2 regions of the Pengzhenrongella sp. genome follow, and region 1 is predicted to be linked to the other one. Evidence: riboswitches for the same ligand, from Rfam matches in the RefSeq annotation. Region 1 holds a riboswitch; the other holds the start of a gene.
What was found. Region 1 has a riboswitch for thiamine pyrophosphate ahead of thiO (glycine oxidase ThiO). Riboswitches for the same ligand answer to the same signal wherever they lie in the genome.
Positions count from the first base shown of each region.

Region 2: another riboswitch for thiamine pyrophosphate. It lies ahead of VIM26_RS09570 (ECF transporter S component); the one in region 1 lies ahead of thiO (glycine oxidase ThiO).

Region 1 covers NZ_DATCNW010000402.1:9,976-21,002, forward strand. The annotation lists gene VIM26_RS22825 (MFS transporter) at 1-1,369, opposite strand, end outside; TPP riboswitch at 1,943-2,056, shown strand; gene thiO (glycine oxidase ThiO) at 2,051-3,250, shown strand; gene thiS (sulfur carrier protein ThiS) at 3,250-3,450, shown strand; gene VIM26_RS22840 (thiazole synthase) at 3,452-4,315, shown strand; gene VIM26_RS22845 (thiamine phosphate synthase) at 4,312-4,983, shown strand; gene moeB (molybdopterin-synthase adenylyltransferase MoeB) at 4,980-6,323, shown strand; gene VIM26_RS22855 (CoA transferase subunit A) at 6,553-7,356, shown strand; gene VIM26_RS22860 (CoA transferase subunit B) at 7,358-8,026, shown strand; gene VIM26_RS22865 (acetyl-CoA C-acetyltransferase) at 8,023-9,255, shown strand; gene VIM26_RS22870 (ThiF family adenylyltransferase) at 9,291-10,448, shown strand; gene VIM26_RS22875 (hypothetical protein) at 10,503-10,631, opposite strand; gene VIM26_RS22880 (DUF6457 domain-containing protein) at 10,997-11,027, shown strand, end outside.
Region 2 covers NZ_DATCNW010000166.1:979-12,005, reverse strand. The annotation lists gene thiD (bifunctional hydroxymethylpyrimidine kinase/phosphomethylpyrimidine kinase) at 1-891, opposite strand, end outside; gene thiE (thiamine phosphate synthase) at 846-1,538, opposite strand; gene thiM (hydroxyethylthiazole kinase) at 1,544-2,377, opposite strand; TPP riboswitch at 2,559-2,679, shown strand; gene VIM26_RS09570 (ECF transporter S component) at 2,727-3,344, shown strand; gene VIM26_RS09565 (ABC transporter ATP-binding protein) at 3,345-4,955, shown strand; gene VIM26_RS09560 (energy-coupling factor transporter transmembrane component T) at 4,952-5,737, shown strand; gene eno (phosphopyruvate hydratase) at 5,892-7,160, shown strand; gene VIM26_RS09550 (MFS transporter) at 7,157-8,413, shown strand; gene crcB (fluoride efflux transporter CrcB) at 8,410-8,916, shown strand; gene VIM26_RS09540 (DUF190 domain-containing protein) at 8,913-9,266, shown strand; gene VIM26_RS09535 (CrcB family protein) at 9,263-9,637, shown strand; gene VIM26_RS09530 (hypothetical protein) at 9,686-9,973, opposite strand; gene VIM26_RS09525 (hypothetical protein) at 9,973-10,533, opposite strand; gene VIM26_RS09520 (hypothetical protein) at 10,659-10,937, opposite strand; partial or broken gene VIM26_RS09515 (alkaline phosphatase family protein) at 10,996-11,027, opposite strand, start outside.

The sequences.
Region 1 (11,027 bases):
TGGCGACGTGGCGGGCCAGTTCGGCGGAAACTCGTGCCTGATCCTGCATCGAACCGGGTGCACCCTCCAGCGAAGGTTCGATCGCGCGTCGGTACGCGATCGACATGATCGTGCCGCCTACTGCGATTCCGAACACGCTGCCGGTTTGTCGCACGGTGTTGGTGACGGCCGATCCTGCACCGGCCTGTTCCAACGGCAGGTTGCTGATCAATGCGGCCGTAACGGGGCCGATCACCATGCCGATCGAGAGACCCTGTATCAACAACAGGATCTCAATCCAGACGAGTGGAGTTTGCAGTCCGAGGAACCCGTACCCGCCCATGGTCAGCGCAGCCACGGTTAGCGCCGGCACGGCGACAGAGCGTAGCGACACGCGGCGAACCAGACGCGAGCCGAGGGGTGCCCCCGCGAGCGCGCCGAATGCGGTCGGGATATTGGCCAAGCCCGCCTTCATCGGCGAGAATCCGAGCGCGCCTTGCAGGTAGAACGCGTTATAGAAGGTGATGGCGGCCACAGCAAAGAGCAGCAGTCCGAGCGCCACATTGCCGCCACCGAATGTGCGTTGCGCGAGCAGTCTCGGATCAAAGCTGGGCACCTTGACGCGCAGTTCTACGAGTACGAAGACGGCCAGCAGAACCAGACCGACAACGATCGGCGCCCAGACATCGGTTCGACTCCACACAGCCACCTGCCCCGCCCGGATCAGCCCGTAGGCCAACGCCACGAGCCCGCCGATCGACAGCAACATTCCAGCGGGGTCCAGTGGCCGCAGAGTGGGGCTGCGGAAATTCGGAACCAGCACGGCGAGCCCGACCAGCGCCAAGGCCGCGACCGGGACATTGATCAGAAAGACCGAGCCCCACCAGAAATGATCGAGCAGGAACCCCGCCAGCACTGGGCCGGCAGCCATTCCGACACCGGCCGACGTCGAGAAGATGCCGATCGCGGCAGCCCGCGCGGGGCCAGTAAGGGTCCACATTAGGATAGCCAACATGGCGGGCGTGATCAGCGCGCTGCCCACCCCCATCGCAGCTCGAGTTGCAATCAGCTGACCCGCATCGCTCGCGTACGCCGCCCACAGCGAGGATCCGGCGAAGATCACCAACCCAATGGAAAACACAGTCCGATGACCGAAGCGATCGCCCAATGCGCCTGCAGTGAACATCAATGTGGCGAAGGTCAGAGTGTACGAACCGGTCGCCCATTGCAGCTGACCGGGATTGGCCCCCAGTCCACGGACCGGGTCTGCAAGGGTCTCCAGCGTAGTACTCAGGACGGTATTGTCCAGCCAAATCAGCAGCGAACACAACATAAGAACGGCAAGAATCGACTGCTGCCTGAATTTCGGCAATGTCGGAGGAATGGTCATGAACACCTTCGGATATCGATCGGCGAGAACCTGGACGACTAGACCGTAGGCAAACTCCGCGGCGCTGTCAATCCTAAAGTTTCTTGTCAAAACTGTTGCGGTCGAACGGACCATATGCCTCTGCCGGATTTGCGGACTGAACAATTTTGTGTCCTCTGGCTGATTTGCGAGGTGAAGGATTTCATGATTTCCGGAGGGGTTGCGACTGAGCGGATTTCATGCCTCAAGTGAGCTGTCGCAACGCGTCCTGCGATCCCGCTGAGCGGACATTGTGGACGGAGAAGATGCGGGGAGCCGTATCGGGGCTGCTACGCGGGGTCCCGGGGGGTAACGAGGGGCTCACCCGGGGTGAACAAGTGGCCCAGCGCGATGAGCAGGCGGCGCAGCTCGAGAAGCAACGGGAGAAGCAGGCGGAGAACTTCGGGAGACGACTGGCGGAGACTGAAGTCGATAGACGAGTGCGCCACCTGACAACTAGCTGGCGAGCAGCACGCTCAAACGGAGACGGAACACCGGACGTGGCGTCCAACACGGACGGTCTGCGCGTTCCGGCGCGCGTGCCCCTATGGTGGGCCGGTCCTTCACGGGGGTCCGGCGCACCGGGCTGAGAGGGGGCTGACGCAGCCCCGACCGTCCATACCTGATCCGGATCATGCCGGCGCAGGGAGCTCAGGGAGCGCGATGTCACATCCCACCGGCACGTCCAGCAACCCCCCGTTCGACGCCGGACGCCGGGTCGCCGTCGTCGGCGGCGGGGTGATCGGGCTCAGCATCGCGTGGACCCTCGCCCGCGACGGGTTCGCGGTCGAGGTGCACGACGACGAGCCGGGTCGCGGGGCGTCGCACGCGGCGGCGGGGATGCTCGCGCCGGTGAGTGAGGCGGCCTACCAGGAGCCGGAGCTGCTCGCGCTCGGTCTGGCGTCCGCGGCCGCGTGGCCCGAGTTCGCGGACCGGCTGACCCGTGAGTCGGGCGTCGACGTCGGGCTGCGGCAGGAGGGTTCGCTGCTCGTCGGCTTCGACGCCGACGACGCCCTGGCTCTCTCGCGGGTCGCGGACCTGCTTGCGCGCAGCGACCTCGAGCACCGCAGGCTGACCTCGCGCGAGGCACGCACCCTGGAACCCGCGCTCTCGCCGCGGACCAGGTCGGCGCTGCACGTGCCGGGCGACCACAGCGTCGACAACCGGCGGACCGTGCGGGCGCTCGTGGTGGCAGCTGAGCGGGCCGGGGTCCGGTTCCATCGTCATCGGGTCGGTCTCGTCGTCGACGGCGGGACGGTCGTGGGGGTCCGCCGCGTCGTGGCGGGCGAGCCGGCTCCGGTGCACGGGGCCGACGTCGTCGTCCTCGCCGCGGGCGCGGACTCGGCGCAGGTGCCGGGGCTGCCGGAGGCCGTGCGTCCGGCGGTCCGCCCGGTCAAGGGCCAGGTCCTGCGGCTGGGCGGCGCCGCGAACCTGCTGGCGCGGACCATCCGCGCGACGGTGCACGGGCAGCAGGTCTACCTCGTGCCGCGCGGCGACGGCGAGCTCGTCGTCGGCGCCACCAGCGAGGAGGTCGGGCCGGACCTGAGGGTGACCGCCGGCGCGGTGCACCAGCTGCTGCGCGCCGCGATCGAGGTCGTGCCCGAGGTCGCCGAGCTCGAGCTGGTCGAGGCACTCGCCCGCTGCCGGCCCGGCACGCCCGACAACGGGCCGCTGATCGGTTCCACCCCGATGCCTGGACTGCTCATGGCTACCGGACACGCGCGCGGCGGCGTCCTTCTCGCGCCCGCGACCAGCGAGGCGGTGAGCCGGCTCCTGGCCGGCCTGCCTCTGCCCGGCCTCGTCGAACCATTCACGCCAACACGTTTTGCACGCCCCCTGAACCCCGTCACGGAAGGTCGCTGATGACCATCACGCTCAACGGCTCGGCCCGCGAGATTGCGGACGAGACCACCCTGGACCAGCTCGTCGCGGTCTTCGCGCTGCCCGACAGCGGGATTGCGCTGGCGATGAACAGCCAGGTCGTCCCGCGGTCGGTGTGGGCGCAGACCCGCGTCGTCCCGGGCGCTCGGGTCGAGGTCGTCACCGCTCTTCCGGGCGGCTGATATGACCGCGACGACTGAGACGACCGGCGCGCCGGGCGCGACCGACCCGACCGGCGCGACTGACCTCACAACCGAGACCGCTACAGCGACGACTCCGCACGACCAGCTGGTGATCGCCGGTGAGCCGCTGTCCTCGCGGCTCCTGCTCGGCACCGGCGGGGCGACCAGCCTGACGACCCTGGAGGGCGCCGTCCGCGCGTCGGAGTCGGCGCTCGTCACTGTGGCGATCCGGCGGGTCTCGATGACCGCGGGCGACAGCGTCCTGGAGGTGCTGAACCGCTGCGGGGTGCGCCTGCTGCCCAACACGGCCGGTTGCTACACGGCGCGCGACGCGATCCTAGTGGCGCAGCTGGCCCGCGAGCTGCTCGGCACCTCGTGGGTCAAGCTCGAGGTCATCGCCGACGACCAGAGCCTGCTGCCCGACGCCGTCGGTCTGCTCGAGGCCGCGGAGCGCCTGGTCGACGACGGTTTCACCGTGCTGCCGTACACGAACGACGACCCGGTGCTTGCCCGCCGCCTCGCCGACCTCGGCTGCGCGGCGGTCATGCCGCTCGGCTCGCCGATCGGCAGCGGCCTGGGCATCCGCAACCCGCACGCGATCGAGATGATCTGCGATGCGGTCGACGTGCCCGTCGTCCTGGACGCCGGGATCGGTACCGCGTCCGACGCCGCGCTGGCCATGGAGCTCGGCTGCGACGCGGTCCTGATCGCGAGCGCGGTGACCCGCGCGGAGGACCCCGTGGCGATGGCCACCGCGATGAAGCACGCCGTGCTCGGCGGCAGGCTGGCCCGGACCGCGGGACGGATCCCCGTGCGGCGCGGTGGGCGCGCGTCCTCGCCGACCGAGGGCGTGGTCCGCGAATGACCGCGCTCAGTGGTTCCCCGATCCGGACCCTGCCGCCGCTTCTCGTGCTGACCGACCGCAGCCTGGTGCCGCCTGGGCGAGACCTGATCGGCACTCTGCGGGAGGCGATCGCGGCCGGTGCGCGGGCCGTCGTGCTGCGCGAGCGCGACCTGCCGAACGCCGAACGGGCCCGGCTCGCCGAGCAGGTGCAGGCGATGCTCGCACCCGTTGGCGGCGTATTGCTCCTGGCCTCGGCGGCGCCATTGGCAACCGCTCCGTTCGCCGGCCTGCACCTGCGCGCGACCGATCCGGCCCCGGCCGCCCGACCCGGCCTGCTCGGGCGGTCGACCCACTCGCTCGACGAGCTGCTGCGCGCGGCCGATGAGGGCTGCGACTACGTCACCCTCTCGCCGGTTGCCCCGACCCGGTCCAAGCCCGGGTACGGACCCGCGCTCGGCGTCGCCGGGTTCGGGGACCTGCTGGCTGCCGCCCGTCATGCCCGCTCGGTGCCGCCGGCCGTGTTCGCGCTCGGCGGCGTCGATGAGCACAATGCCGGATCGTTCCTCGACGCCGGCGCCGACGGCGTGGCCGTGATGGGTTCGGTCATGGCCGCGCAGGACCCGGGGCGCAACGTCGCTGCGCTGCTGGCCGCGCTCGGCGTGGGAACTCCCGCGGCGGTGGCGGGATGACCGGGCGCACGCCAGTCCCCGCTCTGGTCGAGCCCGGTCCACCGTTGACCGCGACCGAGCTCGAGCGGTACTCCCGCCACCTCCTGCTGCCGCAGCTGGGCGACGTCGGGCAGCGGCGGCTGCGCAACGCCCGGGTGTGCGTCGTCGGCGCCGGCGGCCTTGGCGCGCCCGTCCTGCTCTACCTGGCCGCGGCGGGCGTCGGGCGGATCGGCATCGTCGACTTCGACACCGTCGAGCTCACGAACCTGCAGCGACAGGTCATCCACGGGCAGGACGACGTCGGGCGGGCGAAGGTCGACAGTGCGCGCGACGCGATGCTCGCGGTGGACCCCGAGCTCGACGTCGTCGTGCACCGCGAACGACTCACCGCCGAGAACGTCGACGGCGTGCTGGGCGGCTACGACCTGGTGATCGACGGCACGGACAACTTCCCGACGCGCTACCTGGTCAACGATGCGTGCGTCCGCGCCGGTCTCCCCGAGGTGTGGGGTTCGGTGCTCCGCTTCGACGCCCAGGTGTCGGTCTTCTGGGGCCGGCCACCTCCGGGCAGCGGGGTCGCGCCGGTCGAGCTGCGGGACCTGTTTCCGGCCGCGCCCGCGGAGGGAAGCGTGCCGTCCTGTGCGACCGGCGGGGTGCTCGGCGCCCTGTGTGGTCAGGTCGGTTCGATCATGGCGACCGAGGCGGTCAAACTCATCACCGGCATCGGGGAGCCGCTGCTCGGCCGCGTGCTCATGCTCGACGCGCTGACCGCCCGCTGGTCCGAGCTCACCCTGCGGTCTGACCCGTTGCGGAGCGCGTGCGGGGAGATGCCCGACGACGACGGCGGGGGTCCGCACGGCGGGGCCCGCCAACCAGTGCGGACCGCGAACCCGGGGGCCCGGGCCGTGGCGGACGGGATTCCCACCGTGAGCCCGCGCGAGCTCGCAGACCGGCTCGCCAAGCGGGACGGGAACGCGAACGGGGACGCGAAAGCGAACGGGAAAGCGAACGGGGACGCGAACGGGAACGGCAACGGGTTCAAGGGCGCGAACCGCGACGTAGACGGAGAGGTCGACACGGACGGCAAGCGCCTCGTGCTGATCGACGTCCGCGAGGCGGCGGAGCGCCACCTCGCTTCGATCGCCGGTTCGCGGTCGGTGCCGCTCGGCGGGATCCTCGACGGCTCCGCGCTCGCGGCCTTGCCACGGGACACCCCGATCATCGCGCACTGCCAGAGCGGAGCGCGCTCCGAGGTGGCCGTCCGGGCGTTGCGGGCGGCCGGCTTCGCGGACGTCGCGCACCTTGCGGGCGGCCTACTGGCCTGGATCGACGACGTCGACCCGGCTTCGCCCGCGCACTGACAGCGCTGTCGCACGAGCCGCGATCCGTGTGCCGCAGCCATGCGCTTGCGCGGACCATGATGTTCGCCAACCACATCGCGCCCGCCCGGCCGTCTGGATAGCCTCGACATTGAACACGTCGCACCGCTGTCGTTGCCGTCGAGGTTCGCACGGCGCGTCGAGCGCCCGCGGTCCGCACACGCCCGCCACAGGGGTCCGCGACCGGCGATCACGCGCGGAGGAGAAACCCATGGCCGGCATCGACAAGGTTGTCCCGTCGGCGAGAGCGGCGATCGCCGACCTCCTGGACGGGGCGAGCGTGGCCGTGGGCGGGTTCGGGCTGTGCGGCAACCCGATCGCGCTGATCGAGGCGGTGCTCGCCGCCGGGGTCCGCGACCTCGAGGTCGTCAGCAACAACTGCGGTGTGGACGACTGGGGCCTGGGCATCCTGCTGCGCGCGGGCCGGATCCGCAAGATGACCTCGTCGTACGTCGGGGAGAACAAGGAGTTCGAGCGTCAGTTCCTCTCCGGCGAGCTCGAGCTGGAGCTCACCCCGCAGGGCACGCTCGCGGAGAAGCTGCGCGCGGGCGGGTCGGGGATCGCAGCGTTCTGGACCCAGACCGGCGTCGGCACCCAGGTCGCCGAGGGCGGGCTGCCGCGCAGGTACGACGGCGCCGGTCGGGTGGCACTCGCCTCGCTGCCGAAGGAGGTCCGCAGCTTCGTCGTCCGCGGCGTCGAGCGCGAGCACGTCCTGGAGGAGGCCATCACCACCGACTTCGCCCTGGTGCACGCCCAGCGCGGGGACCGCGCGGGCAACCTCGTGTTCCATCGTTCGGCACGCAACTTCTCCCCGCTCGCGGCGATGGCCGGGCGGATCACGATCGCGCAGGTCGAGCGGCTCGTCGAGCCGGGCGAGATCGACCCGGACGAGGTCCACCTGCCGGGGGTGTTCGTGCACCGCATCGTCGAGGTCGGCCCGGACGTGCCCAAACGAATCGAGAAGCGCACCGTAGCGAAAGACCCCCAGCACGAAGCGCACACGAGGGAGATCTGACATGGCCCGGTCCCGTGAGGAGATGGCCGCGCGTGCGGCGCTCGAGCTGGTCGACGGTTCGTACGTAAACCTCGGCATCGGCCTGCCGACGCTCGTGCCGGACTACGTGCCCGCCGGGCTGACGGTGGTGCTCCAGTCCGAGAACGGGATCCTCGGCGTCGGGCCGTACCCGAGCGAGGCTGCCGTCGACCCGGACCTGATCAACGCGGGGAAGGAGACCGTGACGGTCCTGCCCGGCGCCGCGTTCTTCGACTCGGCCCTGAGCTTCGGGATGATCCGCGGCGGCAAGATCGACGCCGCCATCCTCGGTGGGATGCAGGTCTCCGCGCGCGGGGACCTGGCCAACTGGATGATCCCCGGAAAGATGGTCAAGGGGCCCGGCGGGGCGATGGACCTGGTGCACGGCGCGGCCCGGGTGATCGTGCTGATGGATCACCGCGCCCGCGACGGCTCGCCGAAGATCCTGAATGAATGCTCCCTGCCGCTCACCGGGCGCGCCGTTGTCGACCGGATCATCACGGACCTCGCGGTGATCGACGTGACGCCCGGCGGGCTGGTGCTGCGCGAGCTCGCCCCCGGCGTGAGCGTGGCGGAGGTCCGCGACGCGACCGAGCCCGAGCTCGCCGTCGACCCCGATCTGCGCGACCTGCCCGCGACGGTGTCGTTGTGAGCGCCGCGGCGAACCTCCCCGAGGTCGTCATCGTCTCCGCCGCCCGCACCCCGCAGGGCCGGATCTCCGGCGCGCTCGCCTCGCTCACCGCGGTCCAGCTCGGGTCCGTCGCCGTGCGCGCGGCGCTCGAGCGGTCCGGGCTCGACTCGGCCGCGGTCGACGCCGTCGTGCTCGGCCAGGTGCTCCAGGCGGGCGCCGGGCAGAACCCCGCCCGGCAGACGTCGGTCGGCGCCGGGATCGGGTGGGACGTGCCGGCGACCACGGTCAACAAGGTGTGCCTGTCCGGCCTCGCGGCGATCATCGAGGGCGCGCGGATGATCCGGCTCGGCGACGCCCGCGTCGTGATCGCCGGCGGCCAGGAGTCGATGACCAACGCACCCCACCTGCTGCCCGGGGTGCGCACCGGGTGGCGGTTCGGGGCGGTGGGCACGCTCGACCACGTGGAGTACGACGGGCTGACCGACGCGTTCGACCACGAGTCGATGGGCGCGGCGACCGAGCGGCACAACGGGCCGCTCGGTATCACCCGGGCGGCGCAGGACGAGATCGCGGCCCGCTCCCATCAGCGCGCCGCGGCGGCGTGGGAGTCGGGGGCGTTCGACGCCGAGATCGCGGAGGTGAGCGTGCCGCAGCGCCGCGGCGAGCCGTTGCTCGTGCGCACCGACGAGGGCATCCGGCCGGAGACCACCATCGAGACCCTGGCCCGACTGCGTCCCGCGTTCGCGCCCGACGGCACCATCACGGCGGGCAACTCCTCACAGCTGACCGACGGCGCGGCCGCTGTCGTGCTGATGACGCGAGCGCACGCCGAGGCGCTGGGACTGCCCTGGCTGGCCGCGCTCGGCGCCACCGGGCAGGTCGCCGGCCCGGACAACTCCCTGCACTCTCAGCCGGCCCGAGCCATCCAGGCAGCGCTCAAACGGGGCAGCTGGACCGCCGACCAGCTCGACCTTGTCGAGATCAACGAGGCGTTCGCGGCCGTCACCGCGCAGTCGACCGTCGAGCTCGGGATCTCCCACGACCTGGTGAACATCCACGGCGGCGCCATCGCGCTCGGGCACCCGATCGGCGCGTCCGGGGCCCGCCTCGTCGTGCACGCCGCGCACGAGCTCGCCCGGCGTGGCTCCGGTCGGGCCGCGGTCGCCCTGTGCGGGGGTGGCGGCCAGGGCGACGCCCTGCTGCTGCACCGCCCCGCGGCTCGTCGCGCGGGCCGTGAGCCGAGGCCCTGAATTGGCGGCCCTCGCCCCACATTAGAGTGGCGACCATGGCAATCCAGCCGCTCGTGGCGCCCGGCCCATCGCTGAGCGCGACCCAGACCCAGCGGTACTCCCGCCACCTGCTGCTGCCCCAGCTGGGCGAGCTCGGGCAGCGGCGGCTGCGTAACGCCCGGGTGTGCGTCGTCGGGGCCGGCGGGTTGGGGGCGCCCGTGCTGCTGTATCTGGCCGCGGCGGGCGTCGGGCGGATCGGCATCGTCGACTTCGACGTCGTCGAGCTCACGAACCTGCAGCGACAGGTCATCCACGGCCAGGCCGACGTCGGGCGGGCGAAGGTCGACAGCGCGCGCGACGCGGTGCTTGCGGTGGACCCGGAGCTGGACGTCGTCGTGCACCCCGAGCGCCTCACCCGGGAGAACATCGACCGGATCCTCGCCGGGTACGACCTGGTGATCGACGGCACCGACAACTTCCCGACCCGGTACCTGGTCAACGATGCGTGCGTCCGCGCCGGGATCCCGGAGGTCTGGGGGTCCATCTTCCGGTTCGACGCCCAGGTGTCGGTGTTCTGGGGCCGGCCGCCCGCGGGCAGTGGCGTCGAGCCCGTCCAGCTTCGGGACCTGTTCCCGGCTGCGCCGCCCGCCGGCACCGTGCCCTCGTGCGCGACCGGCGGCGTGCTCGGCGCGCTGTGCGGCCAGGTCGGCTCGGTGATGGCGACCGAGGCGGTCAAGCTGATCACGGGGGCCGGAGAGCCGTTGCTCGGGCGGGTGCTCGTGCTGGACTCGCTGGCGGCGCGGTGGTCCGAGGTGGCGCTGCGCGGGGATCCCGGCCGGGTCGTGCAGGACGACGAGCCCGACGAGCCGGAGGCCGCGGTGCGCACCGTGACCCCTCGCGAGCTCGCGGCCCGGCTCGTGGCACCCGGTCCCGGTTCAGCGAGCTTCGTCCTCATCGACGTCCGCGAACCGGCGGAGCGCGAGATCGTCTCGATCGCGGGCTCCTGGTCGGTTCCGATCGGCGGGATTCTCGACGGTCACGCGCTCGCGGACCTGCCGCGGGACCTCCCGATCGTGCTGCACTGCCACAGCGGCGCGCGCTCCGAGCAGGGGGTCCTGGCCCTCGCGGCCGCCGGGTTCGACGACGTCGCCCACCTGGCCGGCGGTGTGCTGGCCTGGATCGACGAGGTCGATCCGTCCCTTCCGCGGTACTAGGAGCGGACCGGTGACCGTGCGGACCATGGGGAGACGGACCCGGCGGGCCAAGCTCTACACCGCCGTCGGCGTGACTGCCCTCCTGGTCGCGCTGATCGCAGCTGCGCTCGTGCTCGTCCCGACGGTCGGCTCCTTGTTCTCGATGCCCACGCCGCCGGCCCACATCGCGTGGCTGAATGACACCGGTAGGTCCCTGTACATCCACCCCTGTACTCAGGATCGTTGCGCCGAATCGGATGAGGACACCATGTGGGTCCCGGCCCCGCACACGGGCGTCCCGGCCGAGGAGACCTGGGAGTGGGCGTTTCAGGTGCGTCGATACGCGGTCGCCACCAGAGAAGACGGCGAGGGGCCCCTGAAGTGCATAGCACCACCTGCGCGGCAAGCCTCGTCCGGGTCTGCGCCGGCGATCCGGTTGAGTACCGCAGTCCCGTGCACGTAAGGACGTAGCCCAACCCGCGTCGCCGCTCGAGTCCGGGCTGCCGGGCTCCACGCGCGTGGAACGATGAGCGGCGTCGGGAGTTTTCGTACGCGGCGGGAGGCCCAGCATGATCGAGATGGATCGGGTGAACACGGTCG
Region 2 (11,027 bases), on a different contig from region 1:
GTTCCAGACTCGGTAGAAGTGATGCACCGGACCGGGACCGGCGCCGATGTCCAGGCGGTCCGCGGACGCCAACGCGCCAGTGAGCCACGCCTTGGCATCCGTCACCGCCTCGAGCCACGACGCGCGCTGGGGCACCAGCGCGGCGATCGCCGAGGACAGGGAACATCCGGTGCCGTGCGTGTTGCGCGTGGGCACCCGCCGGGCGTGCAGGAGCCGCTCGCCGTCGTCGTCGAGCCAGAGATCGGTGGCGTCGGCGCCGGTGAGGTGGCCGCCCTTGAGGAGCAGGCGGCGTGCGCCGAGGTCGCGCAGGGCGTGGGCCTGGGCTCGCATCATGTCGGTGTCCCGAGCCGGATCGACCCCGAGCAGCACGGCCGCCTCGGGAAGGTTGGGGGTGACGACAGACGCGTACGGCAGGAGCTCGCGCATGGCGTCGACGGCGTCGTCGGCGAGCAGGCGGGAGCCGCTGGTGGAGACCATCACCGGGTCCAGGACGACGATCGGGTCCGGGTCGACGACGACGGGTCGATCGCCGGCGCCACGCTCGCTCCTGCCGGAGCGTTCCCGCAGGAACGCCGTCACGGCCTCGATGGTCGGTGCGCCGGCGAGCATGCCGATCTTGATGGCGTCGACGCGCACGTCGGCGAGCAGGGTGTCGAGCTGGTCGCGGACGAACTGGGGCGGGACCACGTGGATGCCGGTCACGCCCTGGGTGCTCTGCGCGGTCAGTGCGGTGAGCACGGCCGTGCCGTAGACCCCGAGTGCCGAGAACGTCTTGAGGTCGGCCTGGATCCCGGCGCCGCCTGACGGGTCGCTGCCCGCGATGGTCAGGGCAACCGGGGGTCGGCTCACGTCGAGGTCGAGGTCGAGGTCGAGGTCGGCGCCGCCCGCCACTCGTCGTTCCCGTCCCACGCCCGCCGCAAGCCGGCCGTCGCGGCGCCGACGTCGCCCTGGCCGCAGATCGCGCTGATCACGGCGATGCCAGCCACGCCGCTCGCCCGCACCTGCTCGACCCGGTCGATCCCGATGCCGCCGATCGCGACGCAGGGCCACGGGCTCAGCGCGCGCACCGCGCGCAGCCGCTCGACGCCGCCCGGCGGGGCGTGGTCGGGCTTGCTCGCGGTGCCCCACACCGGTCCGACGCCGAGGTAGTCGACCGCGCCGACGCCGTGCTCCAACGCCGCCGCCACGTGCGCCGGATCCTGCACGGAGAGCCCGAGGTACGCGTCGTCGCCGAGGATCGCCCGGCACCCGGCGAGGTCGAGGTCGCCCTGGCCGACGTGCGCGCCGTCGGCGCCGATCGCGGCCACGAGATGCACGCGGTCGTTGATCAGCAGGGCGACCCCGGTATCGGCCAGGGCGGCCCGCACCAGGCGGCCCTGCGCGACGAAATCGTCGTCGTCGGCGGCGGGATCGCGCAGCTGGACGCACGTGACGCCAGCGGCGACGGCCGCCGCGACCGTGGCCGGCACGCCGAGCGGGCCGCACATCGCGGTGTCCGTCACGAGGTACAAGGACAGGTCCAACGGTGCGCGGGACACCGTCGTCAGGACAGCCGGACCCGGTCGGCCAGGTCCTCCGGGGTCAGCGCCGCGAGCTCGTCGAGCAGGGCGACGGCGAACGACCCAGGCCCGTGCGCGACGACCGCGGCAGCCTCCGCCGCGACAGTGAGGGTGCCGGTGGCGGCGACGGCAGCGAGCAGGGGGTCGTCGAGCACCCCGCAGAACCCCGCCATCAGCGCACCCAGCGCGCAGCCGACCCCGGTCACCTTCGTCAGCAGCACCTCGCCGTTGTGCACGCGCACCACGCGCTCACCGTCGGTGAGGTGGTCCACCACGCCGCTGATCGCGACCACGGTCGAGTGCGTCCGAGCGAGCGAGCGCGCCGCCGAGAGCGCCGCCTCCGGCGTGTGCCGGCTCTCGACGCCCTTGCCCCCGGACCCGCCGACGAGCGCCAGGATCTCCGAGGCGTTCCCGCGGATGATCGCCGGAGCCGACCCGGTCAGCAGGTCCAGCGCGATGCGGGTGCGCCACTCGAGCGGACCGACGGCGACCGGGTCCAGGACCCACGGCGTCCCCGCGCCGGTCGCGGAGTCGACCGCCCGCTGCATCGCGGTGGCCGTGTCGTCGTACGGCGTGCCCAGGTTCACCAGCAGCCCGTCGGCGACGGCGGCGAACGGGCCGGCCTCGTGGGCGTTGTCGACCATCGCGGGGTTGGCGCCCGCCGCGAGCAGCAGGTTCGCCGTCCACTGCGCCACCACGATGTTGGTGATGCACTGCACGAGCGGCGCGCGTTCGCGCAGGTCCGCGAGCGCGGAACCGACGTCGGCCGGGGAAATCGTGAACGTGCTCGAACGGCTGGTGCTGGAAGGTGCGGACATCCGCGACGTTCCCTTCGCTAGTACGAACTAGATCAGGTGCAACGGGTGTGCTCTCGCCCCGCGCAAAGCACGGCACCCCGCGTCGGTCGGAAACCCTACGTCACCGCTCCCGCGGCACCACCAACCGCCCACATCGGTGCAGCAGCCTGCCGGGAATCGTCGTACGATGGCGAGCGCAAGAGTTGTACGACAGGGGAGCGCCAACCGCAGATCTCGCGGTCGGAGCTGAGAGTGCGGTCCGCCGCAGACCCTCGAACCTGATCCGGTTAGTACCGGCGTAGGGGAGTCGAGTTCTTAGAGATCCAGCCGCCGGTTGGAACTCTCCCCTCCTGAACCCAGGAGGAATCTGATGAGCACGTCCGTCCCGCAAGCAGCACGCGCGTTGCCCGCCTCCCGCTGGCGCGTCGTGGACATCGTCGTCGCGTCCGTCGTGTCCGTCGCCGTCGGGGTGATCTTCTGGGGCTGGTCCGCGGGCTACGCGGGCGTCGCCGCCGCGGCCGTGGCCTTCCCGCCGCTCTCCGGGCTGTACGGCGGCGGATGGCTGATCGCGGGCGTGCTCGGCGGGCTGATCATTCGCAAGCCCGGCGCCGCCCTGTACTGCGAGCTGCTCGCAGCGATCGTCGAGGGCTTCCTCGGCACCCACTTCGGCTGGACCGTCGTGATCTCCGGGCTGATTCAGGGCGCCGCCGCCGAGCTCGGGTTCGCCGCGTTGCGCTACCGCCGCTGGAACCTGCCGGTCGCGCTGCTCGCCGGCGCCTTCGCCGGGCTCGCGATGGGGGTCAGCGAGAACCTGCTCTACAACGTCGCGTGGGCCGCCCAGTGGCAGCAGGTCTACGTCGTCTTCACGACCATCTCCGGCACGGTCATCGCGGGGCTGCTCTCCTGGCTCGCTGTGCGCGCTCTCGGCCGCACGGGCGTGCTCTCCGGGCTCGCCTCGCGCAAGGCCGCCTCCGAATCGGTCGTCTGAATGCTCTCCCCGCGCTCCGGGTACGGCGCGGGCATCCTCCGGCCGGCCACGATCACCGCGTCCGGCTGGGGCTGGCAGCACTCCGGACGTCCCGTCAAGGCTGTGCACGACCTCGAGCTGCGGATCGAGCCCGGGGAGCGCGTGCTGCTGCTCGGTCCGTCCGGCGCCGGTAAGTCCACCCTGCTGCACGCGATCGCGGGCGTGCTGGGCGACGACGTGGACCACGCCGAGTCCGGCCGCCTGCTGGTCGACGGCGAGCCGGCCGCGGCCCAGCGCGGCCGGGTCGGCCTCATGCAGCAGGATCCCGAGACCCAGGTCGTGCTGTCCCGGGTCGGCGACGACGTCGCGTTCGGCGCCGAGAACCTCTGCGTGCCGCCCGCGGAGATCTGGCCGCGGGTGACCGCCGCGCTCGCCGCCGTCGGCCTCGACCTGCCGCTGGACCACCCGACGTCGGACCTGTCCGGCGGGCAGAAGCAGCGCCTCGCGCTGGCCGGGATCCTGGCCATGCGACCGGGCGCGCTGCTGCTCGACGAACCGACCGCCAACCTCGACCCGGCCGGCGTGCTCGAGGTCCGGGACGCCGTGGTGCGGACCCTGGACGCGACCGGCGCGACGCTGGTCGTTGTCGAACACCGGGTCGCGGTCTGGGCCGATGTCGTGGACCGGATCGTCGTGCTCACGCCGTCCGGCGGCGTGCTGATCGACGGAACGCCCGCCGACGTGCTCACCCGCGCGCGTGCGGCCCTGGTCGGCGCCGGGGTCTGGGTGCCCGGCTACGTGCCGCCGACCCGGGTGCGCGCGTCGAGGCCGGGTGAGCCGCCGGTGCTGCTGACCGCGACCGACCTCGCCGTCTCGCGCGAGCAGGCCCGACGACGGCGCCCGGCCCCCCTCCCCGCGGCGTCGGGCATCGACGCCGTCGTGCGGGCCGGCGAGGCGCTGACCGTGACCGGGAACAACGGCGCCGGAAAGTCCACCCTCGCGCTGACCCTCGGCGGGCTGCTGCCCGTGCATGCGGGCTCGCTGGCCGCCACCGGCGCGCTGCGCGCCCACAGCCCCGCCGCGGCTGGGACCGCCGGGGGCACGGTCGGCTCGAGCCCCGCCGCCTGGAGCTCGGCCGAGCTCATCGCGCGTATCGGCACCGTCTTCCAGGAGCCCGAGCACCAGTTCGTCACGCACCGCGTGTACGACGAGCTGGCGTTCGGCCCGCGCCAGGTCGCCAAGGCGTCCGCCCGCCGCAGCCGGGTATCCCCGCCGGACAGCGCCGAGGTCACGAGCCGGATCGACGAGCTGCTCGAGCGGCTGCACCTGGCCCACCTCGTCGACGTCAATCCGTTCACCCTGTCCGGCGGGGAGAAGCGGCGACTGTCGGTCGCGACGGTCCTCGCGACCAGCCCCGCGGTGCTCGTGCTGGACGAACCGACCTTCGGCCAGGATGCGAACACCTGGGCCGAGCTGGCGTCCCTGCTGATCGACCTGCTCGACGCCGGCAGCGCCGTCGTCTCGGTCACGCACGACACCGAGTTCACCGCCGCGCTCGGCGGGACCGGCCTGCACCTGGGCCCGCCCGCCCCGCAGCTGGACGCGGCGACGACGAGCGGCGGCCGCGCATGACCACCCGGATCCACGACACCGCGCGCCTGGCCCGCGCCAACCCGATCGCGAAGCTCGCCGCCGCGTTCGCGCTCACCATCGCCCTCGTGCTCACCGTGGACTGGGTCTCGGCCACCGTCGCGCTGGCGTTCGAGCTGGCCGTGCTCCCGCTGACCGGGCTGACCTACGCGATGCTGATCCGCCGCGGCTGGCCGATCCTGGCGGCGGCCGTGATGGGCGGGTACAGCACCGCCCTGCTCGCGCCCGACGGCGGCGGCACGGTGCTGGACCTCGCCATCGTCACCTTCAGCGCCGACTCGATCACGGCCGGCGTCGCGATCCTGCTGCGCGGACTGGCGATCGCGCTGCCGGGCGTCATGGTGCTGACCTGCACCGATCCGACCGACCTCGCCGACGGCCTCGCCCAGAAGCTCCGCCTGCCGCACCGGTTCGTGCTCGGTGCGCTGGCCGCGATGCGCCTGGTCGGGCTGCTGATGGAGGAGTGGCGCACCCTCGGGATGGCCCGCCGGGCCCGCGGGGCCGGCTCGCACGGCGGGTGGTGGGCGCGGCTGGGCGCCGAGGCCTCCCAGGGGCTCGCGCTGCTGGTCCAGGCGATCCGCCGCGCGACCCGGCTGGCGGTCACCATGGAGGCGCGCGGCTTCGGGGGCGCGCAGCGCACCTGGGCGCGGGCGAGCACCTACTCGCGGATCGACGTCTGGGTCTACGCCGGCGGGGTCCTGGCGTCCGCCGCCGCGATCCTCGCGGCCATGGCGGCGGGCACCTGGAACCCCATCTGGGGCTGAGCGCGACGCTAGGCTGGTCGGATCACGGTGGTGGGGCTCACCTTCAACCGCGGCACGAGTGCCGCCAACGGTCCCTGGTCTTTTCACGAGGCACGAGGGTGGAGACTGCCGTGATCCCGCGACAGCCCAGCCTCCTCAGATGGGGGAGAACCTGATGAGCGGCACCGAAGAATTCTCGATCACGGACCTGCATGCGTTGGAGATCCTGGACTCGCGCGGCAACCCGACGGTGCAGGTGGACGTCCGGCTCGGCTCCGGCGCGACGGGTCGCGCCGGGGTGCCGTCCGGAGCCTCGACCGGCACGCGGGAAGCGGTCGAGCTGCGCGACGGCGATCTGACCCGGTACGGCGGCAAGGGCGTGACGGGCGCGGTCGCGAACGTCAACGGTGAGCTGAAGGACCTGCTCGCAGCTCGTGCCTGGTCCTCCCTCGCACAGGTCGACGCCGCGATGTCCGACGCCGACGGGACCGGCATCAAAGCGCGGCTCGGCGCCAACGCCACCGTCGGGGTGTCCATGGCGCTCGCCCGCGCGCTGGCAACCGGAGGCGAGCTCTACGAGTCCCTGACCCCCGGCGGGGTCGCGCCCCGACTGCCCGTGCCGCACTTCAACGTGCTCAACGGCGGGGCGCACGCACCCAACTCGCTGGACTTCCAGGAGTTCATGATCGCCCCGATCGGGGCGCCCTCGATGGCCGAGGCGGTGCGAGCCGGAGCCGCGGTGTACGCGAAGCTGCGCGGACTGCTCCAGGCCGCGGGATTCGCCACCGGCCTCGGCGACGAGGGCGGGTTCGCCCCCGATATCACCCGCCCGGAGGACGTGCTGGCCCTGCTGGTCCAGGCGATCGAGGGTGCGGGGTACAGCGCGGGCCGCGGCGGCGTCGCGATCGCGCTCGACCCCGCGGCGAGCGAGTTTTACTCCGATGGCGCCTACCACGTCGCCGGGGAGTCCCTCAGCAGCGCGGACATGACCGAGCGGTATGCCGCGATGGTCGCCGACTACCCGGTCTGGTCGATCGAGGACGGGCTCGCGGAGGGTGACTGGGACGGCTGGGTCGCCCTCACCGAACGGCTGGGCGGCACGACGCAGATCGTCGGGGACGACATCTTCGTCACCAATCCCGCGATCATCACCGAGGCGATCGAGCGCAAGGTCGGCAACTCGGCGCTGATCAAGCTCAACCAGATCGGCACCGTCACCGAGACCCTCGAGGCGATGCGGCTGTGCCGCGAGGCCGGCTACACCCAGATGGTGTCCCACCGGTCCGGGGAGACCGCGGACAGCTTCATTGCCGACCTGACCGTGGCGACCGGCTGCGGGCAGCTCAAGTCCGGCGCACCGGCGCGTGGCGAACGCGTGGCGAAGTACAACCGTCTGCTGGAGATCGCCGCAAGCACCGACCTGCCGTACGGGCTTGCTGAATGAGGTCGCGCCCACCTGCGGAATCAGGCACGGCCAAACCCCGGTGGTTCACCCGCGGGGTCGGCGCGATCGGCGCGGCCTCGTTCTTCTCCGACGCCGGTCACGAGGTCGCCACCAGCGTCCTGCCGACCTTCCTGAGTTCCACGCTGCACACCGGGCCGGGGGTCCTGGGGGCCATCGAGGGCATCTCGGACGGACTGATCGGCCTGAGCAAGCTCGCCGGGGGACCGCTGTCGAACGACCCCGCCCGGCGCGGGAAGCTCGCCTCGGGCGGGTACCTGGTCACGGCGCTCGCGACGTCGGCCATCGGGCTGACGACCGCGGTGTGGCAGGTCGCCGGCCTGCGGGCGCTCGCCTGGATGTCCCGCGGGATCCGCTCCCCGGCGCGGGACACGCTGCTGATCTCCCTGGTGCCGCGCGAGGCGTACGGCCGGGCGTCGGGCGTCGAGCGGGCCGGTGACAACGCCGGCGCGATCGTCGGACCGCTGCTCGCGGCCGCCCTCGTGGGGGTGGTGGGGATCCGACACACGATCCTGCTCGCGTTCATCCCGGGGATCTTCGCGGCGGTCGCGATCACGGTCGCGGCCCGCGAGGCCCGCCGGACCGTGGCGCCCGTCGAGGGGCGGCGCACGCTCTCGTTCAACCTGCGCGAGCTGCGCCGGGCGGGGCTCGCGCGCGCGCTCGCCCCGGTCGCGCTGTTCGAGGTGGGCAACGTCGCGACCACCCTGCTGATCCTGCGCGCGACCGACCTGCTGCATTCCGGCGGGCGCAGTCTCGCGGCCGCGACCGGCGTCGCGATCCTGCTCTACGCGGCGCACAACGGCGCCGCGACCCTCGGAGCGCTTGCCGGGGGACACCTCGCGGACCGCACGAACCCGCGCCGGGTGTTCGCCATCGGGTGCGTGAGCTACGTCGCGGGTTACGGTCTCTTCGCGTGGGGCTCCCACGCCTGGCCGGTGATCCTGGGCGCCTTCCTGCTCGCCGGGGCCGGCATCGGGTTCGCCGAGACGGCCGAGTCGACCGTCGTGGCACTGATGCTGCCCGACCACCTGCGCGGCAACGGGTACGGCGTGCTCGGACTGGTCCAGTCGATGGGGGGTCTGGGCGCATCCCTGATCGTCGGGTTGCTGTGGGCGGTGGTGTCCCCGACGCTCGCCTTCGGGTACGCGGCGGCCCTGATGGTCGCCGCGGTGCTCGCGGCGGGATTGATCCGACCCCGCACGACGTCGACGGAACGGGAGGTCGCGGACCAGTGAACGACCCAGTCGTCGAGGTGCCCGCCACCGCGTCCCTGCAGGACCGCTACGCCATCCGCCGACGCTCCGCGACGCGCCCGCCGGTCTGGGACGTCGCGCTCACGATCGCCGTCGGCGGGGCGCTCGGGGCGATCGCCCGCTACGCCGTGAGCACCGCATGGCCGCACCCGCCGGGCGGCTTCCCGTGGACCACGTTCGCCATCAACGTGACCGGGTGCCTGCTGATCGGCGCCCTGATGGTGGTGCTCACCGAGCTCGCCGGCCACCCGCACCGGTTGATCCGGCCCTTCCTCGGGGTCGGGATCCTCGGCGGGTTCACGACGTTCTCGACCTACACCGTCGACACCCAGCAGCTGATCTCCGCAGGCAACCCGGGCCTCGCGCTGGGGTACCTGTTCGGCACGCTCGCCGCGGCGCTGGTCGCCGTCCAGGTCGGTGTCGTCGCGGCGAGGCTGCTCACCCGTCTGCCTACTCGAAGAAGGCCCAGGAGAGGACGCGCATGAATCCCGAGGACAAGGCGCTGCGGCTGACGGTCTACATCGGTGAGGCCGACCAGTGGCACCACAAGCCCCTGTACAGCGAGATCGTGCACCGCGCGCACGCCGCGGGCCTCGCGGGAGCGGCGGTGTTCCGCGGGTTCGAGGGCTTCGGGGCGTCCCACCACATCCACACCACGCGCATGCTCAGCGTGAGCGAGCACCTGCCCGTCGCCGTCGTGATCGTGGACACCGAGGAGCGCGTGCGCGCGTTCCTGCCCCAGCTCGACGAGCTCGTCCAGGCAGGCCTGGTGATCCTCGACCCGGTGGAGGTCGTGCGGTACATCGGCCGGCGCACCCAGGCACCGGACTCGTGACGATCCTGCTCGTCGCGCTCGGCGCCGCGCTGGGGGCACCCCTGCGCTACTTCACCGACCGCACCATCCAGGCCCGGCACGACTCGGTCTTCCCGTGGGGCACGCTCACGGTCAACGTCGTCGGGTCGCTGCTGCTCGGGTTCCTGCTGGGGGGAGCGGCCGCGGGCGGCGTGTCACCCGCGGTGGTCGCGGCCGGCGGCGCCGGTTTCTGCGGCGCGCTGACGACGTACAGCACGTTCGGCTACGAGACGGTCCGGCTCGCCGAAGGCGGCTCGGTGCTGTACGGGTTCGGCAACGCGATGATCAGCCTCGCCGCCGGCCTCGGCGCCGCGTGGCTCGGGCTGACGATCGCCGGCGCCGTGTGGGGGTGAGCGGCTCGAGGTCGGGTCGATCCCGCCACCGCCCGCGCGGCCACCGCGCTAGCCGAACTCGAACAGGAACTTGATCGGCGCCCAGAGGGTCGCAAGGAGCACGCGAAACCACGACTTCCCGGATGCGCGAGCGAACTTGAACGAGAGATACACGTACGCGGTCATTCCGACCGCGAAGAACACCAGTGCTGTGAGGTCTAGCCACATCGGCAAGGTGACGAACCAATCGACGGCAAAAACGAGTCCCCCTACCGCACCGAGGAAGAAGGCCACGACGAGCCCGGGGGTGATCGGGACGGCACCCGAGGGTGTTGGCTCCGCAGAGGGCGACGACATCAGGACTGCCTCACAGCGCGAACCGGTAGTCGCCAGCGGTGGGCAAGGCCCACGCCGCCCGCGACACCCGCAAGAGCACTGATCGGCAACAGGCCGAACACCAGGTGCATCTTGTGGACGGCATCCTCGTTGCAGAACCGTCCAAAATTGACGTCGGAGAGGGAGTCCACGAACTCGGGCTGCGGATCGAAGTACGCGGTGAGCGCCGTCCCCTGGCACTGATCCATGATCGACACGTCGCCGTGCGGCCCGAACGCGAGAGCGCCGGCGATCACGACGCCGAGGAGAGCGCCGGAGAGGACGAGCAGGGGCGCCGTCAGGGTTCGGCCGGCCGCGGCGCGCTCGACGGACGCGCTGCTGGACTTCACCGCGACGACGACCGCGAAGGTGAGGCCGGCGACGGGCGCGGTCCAAGCGGCAACGACCGGCCAGGCGCCGCCGGTCGTTGCCGCCACCGTCGCTGCCACGAGAAGCGCGACCGTCACCGCGGCGACCAGGCCACGGCGAACTGCCGGCGCGGAGCTCGCGCGTCTCAACGTCCTGACCAGTGCCATTGCCATCCTCAACGATCCTGAGTGGTCGCTCCCGCTGGAGAATACGCAGAATCCGACGGCAACAGGACGACTGGCAGGCAACGTCACCCGGGCGAAACCAGGTCAGGGCCTCGCGCCGTCGACGCCGCGCGCTACAACGCGGCGCGGCGGTCCGGGGGAACGCCGACCGGGATCGTCGACGGCGCCCACGAACCGACGTCCGTGCAGCCCTCGGCGCAGTACGTGCCGCACGCCGGGCAGACCCACACCAGGTGTCGGCGCTCGCGCGTGCACGAGCAGGACACCGAGCGCTCGGACGGGCGCCCCGGGCCGTCCATCGTCCAGCGATGGCCGCGTGGGCAGCCGGCCGGGGGGATCAGCTGGTAGCCGCGCGGGGTGCGCCGCCATCGTGACCAGTCCACGTCCGCCATCGAACAAGTGTACGAGTATTTTGCGACGTACGAGGCACGGGTCCGGCAGGCAGCCCAGTCACTGGCCCTTCACGATGGAACCCGAGCCGA